2 regions of the Dorea hominis genome follow, and region 1 is predicted to be linked to the other one. Evidence: a T-box and tRNA genes for the amino acid it is inferred to sense, from the RefSeq annotation. Region 1 holds a T-box; the other holds one or more tRNA genes.
The links. A T-box is a leader RNA that pairs with one kind of tRNA and senses whether it is charged. The one in region 1 lies ahead of leuS (leucine--tRNA ligase), so its partner is inferred to be a tRNA-Leu.

Region 2: it has a tRNA-Leu gene. The T-box ahead of leuS (leucine--tRNA ligase) is inferred to sense a tRNA for this amino acid. The anticodon was not compared.

The regions. Positions count from the first base shown of each region.
Region 1 covers NZ_JACOOY010000008.1:7,288-12,984, reverse strand. Annotated here, with positions in the region: gene H8S07_RS07555 (Ig-like domain-containing protein) at 1-417, shown strand, start outside; gene H8S07_RS07550 (CapA family protein) at 571-1,944, opposite strand; gene H8S07_RS07545 (ATP-binding protein) at 2,097-2,519, opposite strand; partial or broken gene H8S07_RS14630 (P-II family nitrogen regulator) at 2,879-3,496, shown strand; T-box leader at 3,578-3,797, shown strand; gene leuS (leucine--tRNA ligase) at 3,924-5,697, shown strand, end outside.
Region 2 covers NZ_JACOOY010000009.1:32,577-38,273, forward strand. Annotated here, with positions in the region: gene sdaAA (L-serine ammonia-lyase, iron-sulfur-dependent, subunit alpha) at 1-381, opposite strand, end outside; gene sdaAB (L-serine ammonia-lyase, iron-sulfur-dependent subunit beta) at 407-1,078, opposite strand; gene H8S07_RS08370 (DUF4317 domain-containing protein) at 1,326-2,444, shown strand; tRNA gene H8S07_RS08375 (tRNA-Leu) at 2,575-2,658, shown strand; gene H8S07_RS08380 (carboxymuconolactone decarboxylase family protein) at 2,923-3,477, opposite strand; gene mgtE (magnesium transporter) at 3,960-5,354, shown strand; gene H8S07_RS08390 (thiamine phosphate synthase) at 5,448-5,697, opposite strand, start outside.

The DNA of each region.
Region 1 (5,697 bases):
GGAGGTTGGTGGCAGTGGACCAGAGATCTGGAGCACAATGCGATCCAGATGCTGACACCGGAACAGGCAAGAACATGCAGCAGCTTTGAGTATACAAATATGGATGTAAAACTTCAGGTAGGAGATACTTATAAGAATAGTGATATTCATATCTTCCCTGCAAGTGGAACACTTCCAACTGTACGTTTCAAATCTAACAATACCAATGTTGCAACTGTAGATGCAGATGGAAATGTAACAGCTGTTGGCGTAGGTACAGTGAATATTAAGATGATTGCAACAGATTTCTCAGGAAGAAATACATCTTACACTGTAACTGTCACAGAGAAGCAGGCAGTACAGAGCACAAAAAAAGCAGAGAAGACTGTGAAAACAGAAGAGCCTTCCCAGACAGATGCTCAGGCAGATGATAAATAAAAGAAGATTAAAACTGACTTAGAGATTAACACAAAAAGTGGTAGAAAAAGAACCGGCGCGTGTGTGCCGGTTCTTTTGTGCCATTACAGTCCAAATGAAGACAGTCTTCAATACTTGGGACATCGGTAAGTGTTCTTATAAAAATTTAGGATTCTACAATCCATCTACAGTATCAGTAGAGGAATCCGTTGTACCTGTCGAGTCTGTTGTGCCGCTGCCGGAAGAATCCGATGCGCTGTCCGGCGAACTATCCGTGGAACTGTCTGAGCCGGCATCTGATGAAGTGTCAGATGTGGTATCTGTCGTTCCGGAAGTAGAATCGGAACTGTCGCTTGCAGGTGTTTTAAATTCTCCGTTTGCAATCGCTTCGTTATAGTTTTTAATCAGATCCAGAAGTGCCTGATTCTGATCTCCTTCTAGTGGTGTCGGGCAATAATCGTTGCGTACTGATGTGGAAGAGATTGAGCAAGGAATGATATTTTCTTTCGCATTTTTCTGAACTTTTCCCTTTTTGAAAGAGAATGTCTGCTGATAGATCATCGTATTCTTATCAGCTGGGTTGGAGTTTCCGCCAAAACAAAAGTTTCCAAGACTGTAGACAATGGATTTGCCTTTGTAGTATTCAATACCCTGCAAAACATGTGGGTGATGTCCGATAACGAGGTCAGCACCCTGATCTACTGCCAGGTGTGCAAGTGTCTGCTGGTTCGTGTCCGGACTGGTTTCTTTTTCCGTTCCCCAGTGGAAATTTGCAATGATCAGATTTGCGCCGTGTTCTTTTAAAGCCTGGATATTCTGTTTTACCTGTTCTTCGCGATCCAGATGATCATTCAGTTCATAAATACCGGTAAGTCCGACTTTGATCTTGCCGATTTTAATGATATCAACGGTATCGTATCCGAATGGAGCGATACCGGCATCGGTCAGGTTTTTGATTGTATCGGTATAACTCTGTTCGCCGTAATCAGAGCTGTGATTGTTCGCTGTATTGGCAGCTTCTACCGAATTGTTTGACAGAATCTGTGCATATTCCGGTGGCGCCTTGAAGGCGTAACTTTTATTTTCTCTCGTTGTCTCTGTAGTCAGTGTTCCTTCAAAATTCACAATAGAAAGATCATCCTTTTCCAGAATGGATTTTACATTTTTGAAGAAATAATCAGCGCCGTATTGATTATAGTAAGCCGGCAGGCTGGTCGAAGAATCAAAATGTTCATCTGTACCAAGTGTACAATCTCCCATGGAACTTATAGTCAGGGAAGTTGTGGAAGGATTACTCTTTCCTTTGATCGTAAATTCATTCACGGTTACACCGGAAGTGTCAATTGAAGGTGCCTTCTTTTTCTGAGCTGTCTGTTCCGTCTTCGGACTGGAGCCGGTAATTGCATGTACAATTGCTTTGATTCCGGAAAAGATTCCAAAGCAGATCAGAAGCAGAATCAGAATTACAACAGCGCGTCTGACGTGAAGATAGATTCTTCTAAGCTTCCGTCGGCGGCGCCTCAGTCTTTGTCTTTCGTTCTTGTCCATTGTTTGTTCCTCTTTTTCATTCTTTTAAATAAGCGTTATAATGCGCATCCTGCCGGAGGTTTTTTACATGATGGGGAATGCAATTTCCTATCATATAAAAACAGGCAGCTTCTGAATACAAAAAGCCGCCTGCTGTTGTCCTGATCAGATCATTAATTTAAAAATGTGCAACCGTCAGTATTAACTGCGGATAAATCGTCTTTGGCAGCACTGATGCTTACATAAAAGTCAATGTTGCATTCGCTAGAGAGTTTTTTCAGTCGTTCGATAAATTCCGGAATATTTTCCAGAGAAATGTCAGCATGTTTTAAAATACCATCGATAAAGATACACTCGATATCATGGTTAGAACTGTACATACCATATAAGAATCCGATATATTCATCTGTGTTAGTAATTGTTGGAAAATCATCCATACAGATTGTACGGATATCAAATGCTACACTTGCTGTGTCGCGATGTGTTTTTTTGATAAAAACAACATTTCCGTTGCATCTCTTAGCCTGCGCATTAGCCTGCTCAATCATTGTTTGTGTTTTTCCGCTGCCTTTTGGGCCTGTTAATAAATTTACCATGGCAAACTCTCCTTTATGTATCAGATTTACTGAATAATATCAGTATGAGTACTTGAGCTTATTATACACGAAATGACGAAAAGGAACAACTATTTTTTAGATTTTTATATAAAATTCTGAAAATTGTACATACGACTTGACAACTGAAAAAACGTACACTAAACTAAACCGCATGAAAGCAAAGGCGCTTCGAGATTATTCTCGAAGCGCCTTTGCTTTCTGATAATCATTACAGGGATAAAGAACACAAAGGTGTGTTTTTTTGTATGTCGGCGACAGAAATCCATGCCTTTCTTTATTTCATGATTTTTCAGACAGGTAATGAGAGAAGGAGGACGATTATGACAAAAGAGATAATGACAGCAGTTACAATGACGATCGTGTTTAAAGTGGTCGATAGAACATTGGGACTTCGGGTTTCGGAAGAAGAGGAAATTATCGGTCTGGATGCAACGGAACATGGACTTTCTTCTGCTTATGCAGGATTCAGTTTAATGGATGTTACAGGCGCAGGTATGAATGTAAATGAAAATACAGAACTTGGTGAGAGCGATTATGATGCGGCATCAGAAGTACAGCGTGCAGCGGCAGTGAAGGTAACTACGCCTGTAGATGCAGAGACAGGTATTCATAAAGTTGTAATTATTGCAAAACTTTCCCGTTATGAAAAACTGAAAAATGCATTAAATACACTTGGCGTAACCGGAATGACTGTAACACAGGTTATGGGATGCGGTATCCAGAAAGGCGCCGGAGAAAAATATCGTGGTGTAGAAATGGATGTAACAGTGCTTCCGAAGGTAAAAGTTGAAGTAATAATAGGAAGTATTCCGGTTGAAAAAGTAGTAGAAACCGTAAAGAAAACATTATATACAGGACGTGTCGGAGATGGCAAGATCTTTGTTTACAACGTACAGAAAGTCATTAAAGTCCGTACCGGAGAAGAAGATCTGGATGCGCTGAAAGATGTAGAATAAAAAATATCGTTTTGGAGTGGTGCAATCTTAAGATAGGGGTTGACTTATTTTAACATTCTTCATATAATAGATGGGAATAACGCAGAAACGTTGAAGAGGAATATTAAGAGATCATCGTTTTTCAGAGAGCTGTCGGTTGGTGTGAGACAGCAAGCGTAATCTCCCAACTCGCCTCGGAGTTCTATTATTGAACAGGAGTAGATAATAGCGGGTCTTCCCGTTACAGAAGTGAATGAGTGCATCCGGTATATCCGGGTGAAGAAGAGTGGTACCACGGAAATCAAGCCTTTTCGTCTCTTAGAGATGAGGAGGCTTATATTTTTATATAATAAGAATTTCAGTTTCTATTATACAAAAAGCCTCCGGCAGGCTCTGAAGGTGGAAATCAAACATAAAAAGTTATTTAGAAAACAGGAGGAATGGAAAGATGTCAAAGATCCCTTATAATCATAAGGCAATCGAGAAAAAATGGCGCGAAAACTGGGAAAAGAACCCGGTCAATGTGACAACGAACGATGACGGAAGCAAAAGAGAGAAATATTATTGTCTGGATATGTTCCCATATCCATCAGGAAATGGACTTCATGTAGGACACTGGAGAGGTTATGTAATCTCTGATGTATGGAGCCGTTATAAATTGCAGCAGGGCTATTACATCATTCATCCGATGGGATGGGATGCATTCGGACTTCCGGCTGAGAACTATGCAATTAAGATGGGTGTACATCCGTCTATTTCCACAGAAGCAAATATTAAAAATATCAAGAGACAGATCAACGAGATCGCAGCTTTATATGACTGGGATCGTGAAGTAAATACAACAGATCCGAATTTCTATAAGTGGACACAGTGGATTTTCGTGAAGATGTTCAAAGAGGGCCTTGCATATGAGAAAGAGTTCCCAATCAACTGGTGCCCGTCCTGCAAGACAGGTCTTGCAAACGAAGAAGTTGTAAATGGTAAATGTGAACGCTGCGGAGCAGAAGTTACCAAGAAGAATCTGCGGCAGTGGATGTTAAAAATCACAGCATATGCAGACCGACTTTTAAATGATCTGGACAAATTAGACTGGCCTGAGAAAGTTAAGAAGATGCAGACCGACTGGATTGGTAAATCTTATGGTGCAGAAGTTGACTTCCCGGTAGAAGGAAGAGAAGAAAAGATCACAGTATATACAACCAGACCAGATACATTATATGGAGCAACCTTTATGGTACTGGCTCCGGAGCATGAACTTGCAAAGAGTCTGGCTACAGATGAGACAAGAGAAGAAGTTGAGAAGTACATTTACGATGCATCCATGAAGTCTAATGTAGACCGTATGCAGGATAAGGAAAAGACAGGTGTATTTACAGGAAGTTATGCAATCAACCCGTTAAATGGCGAGAAGACACCAATCTGGTTATCTGATTATGTACTTGCAGATTATGGTACAGGAGCAATCATGTGTGTACCGGCTCACGATGACCGTGACTTTGAATTTGCAACAAAATTCGGCATCCCGATCATCCAGGTTATCGCAAAAGACGGAAAAGAAATTGAAAATATGACAGAAGCATACACAGAAGCTTCCGGAACAATGATTAATTCCGGTGAGTGGAATGGTATGGAATCTTCTGTACTGAAAAAAGAAGCACCACACATTATCGAAGAACGTGGAATTGGTCGAGCTACTGTTAATTACAAACTGCGTGACTGGGTATTCTCACGTCAAAGATACTGGGGAGAACCAATCCCGATCGTACACTGTCCAAAATGTGGTAATGTTCCGGTACCGGAAGAAGAACTACCGTTACGTCTGCCGGATGTAGAGTCCTACGAGCCGACAGGAACAGGAGAATCTCCGCTTGCTGCAATTGACGAGTGGGTAAATTGTAAATGCCCGCAGTGTGGCGCTGATGCGAAGAGAGAGACAAATACAATGCCACAGTGGGCCGGATCTTCATGGTATTTCTTGAGATATGTAGATAACCATAACGATAAGGAATTAGTATCCAGAGAGAAAGCAGACGCAATGCTTCCGGTAGATATGTATATCGGTGGTGTGGAACATGCGGTACTGCATCTTTTATACTCCCGTTTCTATACCAAATTCCTTTGTGATATTGGAGTGATTGACTTTGATGAGCCATTCCACAAATTGTTCAACCAGGGAATGATTACAGGTAAGAACGGTATCAAGATGAGTAAATCCAAGGGAA
Region 2 (5,697 bases), on a different contig from region 1:
AACAAGAACTGCCGGAAGTACACCACATGCTCCAGCAGTCGGTGCTGCTACTATTCTCTTCATGCATGCATTATTACAGCCCATTTTTAATGCATTTGCCATAACTTTTGCCATAAAATCGCCACATAACGGTTTCTCATTCTCTCTGTAGGCATCCATCTGACCGCCGTCTTTTCCGACCATTCCACTTTGTGAAACCAGATTCTCTTCATAGGCATCCAGGTTTTCCAGCATAGACTGCCACATACCTGTCATCTGTTTCCAGGAGTTTTCCAGTGTAACTCCTCTTTCATTTACATCTTCTATCTGTACAGCCTTCCAGAATGGAATGCCATCTTTTTTGCAGCGTAGCTGCGCTTCTTCCATTGATTGATATGACATACGCTTCTATCTCCTTTTACTATTCTTACTCTACTCCGTTCGGATCCAGGAATTTTACCCGGATAATTCCCGGCTTACTCTCCAGATCTTCGATTGCTTCCTTCGGAATCACCTGATCTGTCTCAACAACCATTACCGCACAGCCGCCACGTTTATCGCGAAATACCTGCATTGTCGCAATATTAATCTCCGCTTTGGAAAGTGCTGCTGATACATCCATGATCCGTCCAGGTTCATCTATATTTCGAATAATCAAAGTGCATGTCTCACCGCTGAAATTCACGTCTATTCCATCCAGCTTGCAGACTTTGATACGACCACCACCGATGGAATGTGCCTGCATCTTCATCGTCGGAACACCTTCTGCTTCCATCACAATCTGTGCTGTATTCGGGTGTGCACCTTTAATGTCCTTGTTCTCAATTGTAAATTCCATGCCTTCTTCTTTTGCTACATCAAAACTTACCGGAATCCGCATATCGTCTGGCAGCATCCCCAATAATCCTGCGATCAGTGCTTTGTCCGTTCCGTGTCCTTTCCCCGTTGCAGCAAATGAGCCATGCAGATATACTGTAGCTTTCTCAGGCTGTCTCCCGAACAATTGTCTTGCAATAAGACCGATGCGCGCTGCACCTGCTGTGTGGGAGCTTGATGGACCGATCATAACCGGTCCTAAAATGTCAAAGATATTTCCCATTTTTTTACCCTCTCTTTTCTATTTTTTGACACATATCTACTTCTTATTATACGTTTTCTCACCTCTCTTTACAATCTTTTTCTGTACGCCGTTCTACTTATTTTCTTTCTCTTTTTTGTTATAAAAATCACATAATTTCCACCGCACTTTCCACTCCTGTATTCATCTATTTTGACACTGCAAACTTGTAAACAAAGTCATGATATGCTAACATTGAAGTCAGTCTGAAAAAGGGAGTGTATGACCTATGAACAAGAAAGAAGTACTGGAAATCCGCAAGCAGTTCACGCCGGAAAACTGTGCAATTACACGTATTTGCGGCTGCTATGTGGATCACGAGAAAGAAAAAAAGACAGAACTGAAAAAGGCTTTTCTTTCCATGCCGGAAGAAGAAGCCTTCAAATATTTTGATATTTTCAAACATACGTTATCCGGAACACTTGGGAAAAATCTGATGAACATGGAATTTCCGACAGAGCAGGAGATGCCGGGTGGAACGCAGGAATTTCTCTTAAAGCTCCGTGACAGCAAGCTTACCGATGATCTTCTGGTTGAGGAATTTTACGATAAGGTCATTGAAAATTATATTTACCCGGAAAATTATTACATCATACTGATCCATGCGGTCTATGATGTGCCGGGCAAATCTTCAGACGGTCTGGAGATGTTCGATGCTTCCGATACTGTATATGAACATATCATGTGCAGTATCTGTCCAGTAAATCTTACCAAAGCGGGACTTACATACAATGCAGAGACGAACAATATTGAAGACCGTATCCGCGACTGGTTTGTGGAATTACCTGTCAAAGGTTTCCTCTTCCCGGCATTTAATGACCGCGCAAGTGATCTTCACGGAGTTCTGTATTACTCCAAGAAACCAGAAGAGCTGCAGCCGGACTTCATTGAAAATGTTCTCGGAAGCCAGATCCCACTTACCGCAAAAGATCAGAAAGCATCTTTCCAAACGATCATCAGTGACACACTGGGGGAAGATTGTGATTATGAAGTTGTAAGAAATATTCACGATAATCTGAATGAAATGATCGAAGAAGCCAAAGAAACACCGGAACCGCTAGAACTCGGCAAACCGGAAATGAAGAATCTTCTTGCCAGAAGCGGCGCTTCCCAGGAACATCTCGAAACTTTCGATGAGGAGTTTGAGGAAGTGGTCGGCGAAAAACAGACATTACTTGCCGCCAATATTGCAAGCACAAAGACTTTCCAGATTGAAACTCCGGATATTGTTCTGAAAGTAAACCCGGAGCGGTCTGATCTCGTTGAAACCCGAGAAATTGACGGGCGGAAATGTCTCGTTATTCCGATTGATGAACATCTGGAAGTCAATGGAATTGAAGTCCATTAAGCATGGGATAAAAAGTATGGACTTTCGTTTTGCAATTGAGTGCAAATAAAAATTTTCATATTTTTTCAAATAATACAAAAAAACATTTGCATTATCTGCCAGAATGTGATATTATACTTTTTGTCAGCGAGCGGAGATGGCGGAATGGCAGACGCGCTAGATTCAGGTTCTAGTGGGAGTTAATCCTGTGAGGGTTCAAGTCCCTTTCTCCGCACTAGCGATAAGAACTCTTGAGTAATCAAGAGTTTTTTTGTTATTGTAACGAAGCAAATGCATCATATTTGCATGACAGCATTTAACGACCACTAATCAGAGCAAGATTCTCGAGAGCATATCTTATCTCTGTGTATACGATGAGCCAAGTACAGATTTGTGCTTGCACAAGGATCTGTATTTGGCGAACAAAGCAAAAAGACTTCACCCTGGGCACGCCCAAAAATGAAGTCTTTTTCGTTCTCTTACTATTTTCCTGCGAAACTTATTTAATAGCATCTCTCCATGTTGCAGGCTCAAACTTGTCCTGGATTGGGAGCAGTCTCTGGTCAACATCGATCTGTAATACAGAGTTGAAATTGTTTGTTGCCATCATCTGGCATGCAAATCCAACAATAACTACAATCTCTTTGTCAGTGTAATATTTCTTTAACTCTGTAAATGTCTCGTCAGATACTTTTGTAGGGTTCTTAACGATCTGCTCTGCAAGACTCTTCAGAAGTGCTTCTTTCTCAGTTGGTTCAAAGTTAGATGGATCAATTCCGATCTCTGCTAAATCGCTTACGAAGAATAAGGAGCACAGAAGGCATCCGTTTGTTGAAGATACAGAATGTGCATAAACAATTGCTGCACGCTGTCCAATAATTTCAACCAGTCTGTTCCATGATGTATACCATCCCATAAATGCGTCATATGTTGCATAATCCTGAAGCAGTGCTTCTTTCATATTTGTTAATTTTCCCTGATTCTTTAACTCAAGATAAGCTTCCAGTTCTTTTCCTGTAGCTTCTTTTTCATTTGTAAATGCTACTCTTGCCATTTCTTAATGCCCTCCATTTTTATAACATATTCTTTCAGTAGGTTTATAGGAACATAATACTACTTTCCACATTTTCCGTCAATCACAAATCACATTTTCTCACTTTTTTTGTTTGTTTTTTTGAATTATTAAGAATATATCTCTGTTAAAACGATGTAAATTTTCTTTCTTACATACAAAAGCACTTGCGCCTCATTATCGAAAAGGCTATAATATTCTACGGAAGATTTTGCAATTTTCGCAATAATTCCAACAATCATTTCTAAAATTATTTTAAAGGCAGGTGAACAGCATGGACGGTTGTGATAGTCACGGGCGAAGTAAGAATATAGAATCGGAAACAAGCAACAGTCGATGCTGTTGTTTTCTATAATTTTTGATTCTATTTTCCATGCCCTGATTTTCATTTCTTAAGACAGCACAAATTCATTTCTTAAGGATATTTAAACAACTGAAAATCACACAGCAACTTGGAGGTAAAAATGGAAAATAAAACACAGAATTACACACCGGAGATTCTAAAAATCATCCGGAGCAACACCTCTCCGGGGATTATGCGAAACAAACTGGAAGACTACCACGAGAATGATCTCGCAGAAGTTTTTCCGGAACTGACCGTAAAAGAGCGTGTCAAACTTTGTCGTATTCTCGACCTGGATATGCTTTCTGATATCTTTGAACACACCGATGAAAAAGAAGCAGCAGAATATTTGAATGAAATTGATGTCAAAAAAGCGGCGTTAATTTTGTCTGCAATGGAAACAGATGCCGTTGTAGATGTTTTGCAGATGGTTCCAAAAGACAAAAAGAATCTTTTTATCGAACTGATGGATGATGATGCCAGAAAAGACATCGCCGTTATTGCTTCTTTCGACGAGGAAGAAATCGGTAGCAAAATGACAACCAACTGCATCATGATCCGTGAAAATCTCACGGTCAAGCAGGCAATGAGTAGCCTTATTGACCAGGCGGCAAAAAATGATAATATTTCTACTATATTTATGGTGACAGACAAACAGACTTTTTATGGTGCTATGGATCTGAAAGATCTGATCATCGCAAGACAGGATCAGCCGTTGGAAGACTTGATCGTAACGTCTTATCCTTATGTATATGGAAATGAACTGATTGATGATTGTATTGAAAAGTTAAAAGATTATTCCGAGGATTCTATCCCGATTCTTGACAATGAAAACAAACTGCTAGGTGTCATCACATCCCAGAGTATGGTAGACCTGGTTGATGACGAGATGGGTGAAGACTATGCAAAGTTCGCCGGATTGACCGCCGAAGAAGATTTGAAAGAGCCATTGCGCGAGAGTATTAAAAAGCGACTTCCGTGGCTTCTGGTTCTGTTAGGTCTTGGCATGGTTGTTTCTTCTGTTGTCGGATTATTTGAAACAGTTGTAAGCCAGCTTACATTAATTATGTGTTTCCAGTCACTGATTTTGGATATGGCCGGAAATGTCGGTACACAGTCGCTTGCTGTTACGATTCGTGTCCTCATGGACGAGTCATTAACCGGAAAACAAAAATTTGAACTTGTATTAAAAGAAATGAAAATTGCATTTTCCAATGGTTTCATCCTTGGTGTTCTGTCCTTTGTATTAATCGGATTGTATATTGCACTTTTCAAAGGAAAGAGTTTCCTGTTCGCCTATGCAGTCTCTGGCTGTATCGGTGCTTCACTGTTATTGGCAATGGTTATTTCCGGCGCCGTTGGCACATGTATTCCTCTTTTCTTCAAGAAAATACATGTCGATCCGGCTGTCGCATCCGGGCCACTTATTACAACCGTCAACGACCTTGTTGCCGTCGTATCCTATTACGGACTTAGTTGGATCCTTTTAATCAACCTGATGCATTTAGCAGGTTAGAAAAGGGGACGGGGATTTTCTAAAAAGGGACAGGTGCAACCGCAAAAGGGGACGGGGATTTTCTAGAAAATCCCCGTCCCCTTTTGCGGTTTTTTACATTTTCATCATGCCAGACATGATACACCCACCAATTGCTCCACATTTTCCCAATTCTATCCACTGGTCCATGTGGAATTTTATTCCACCGATTCCATATACAGAAATATCCACAGCTTCACAGACTTCTCGTAAAAAGAGCAATCCTCTCGGCGGTAGCCCTTTTTTGCAGTCTGTAGCGTAAATGTGCCCTGCTGTTATGTAGGTTGCACCGAGTTTTTCTGCTTCTATGGCCTCTTCTACAGAA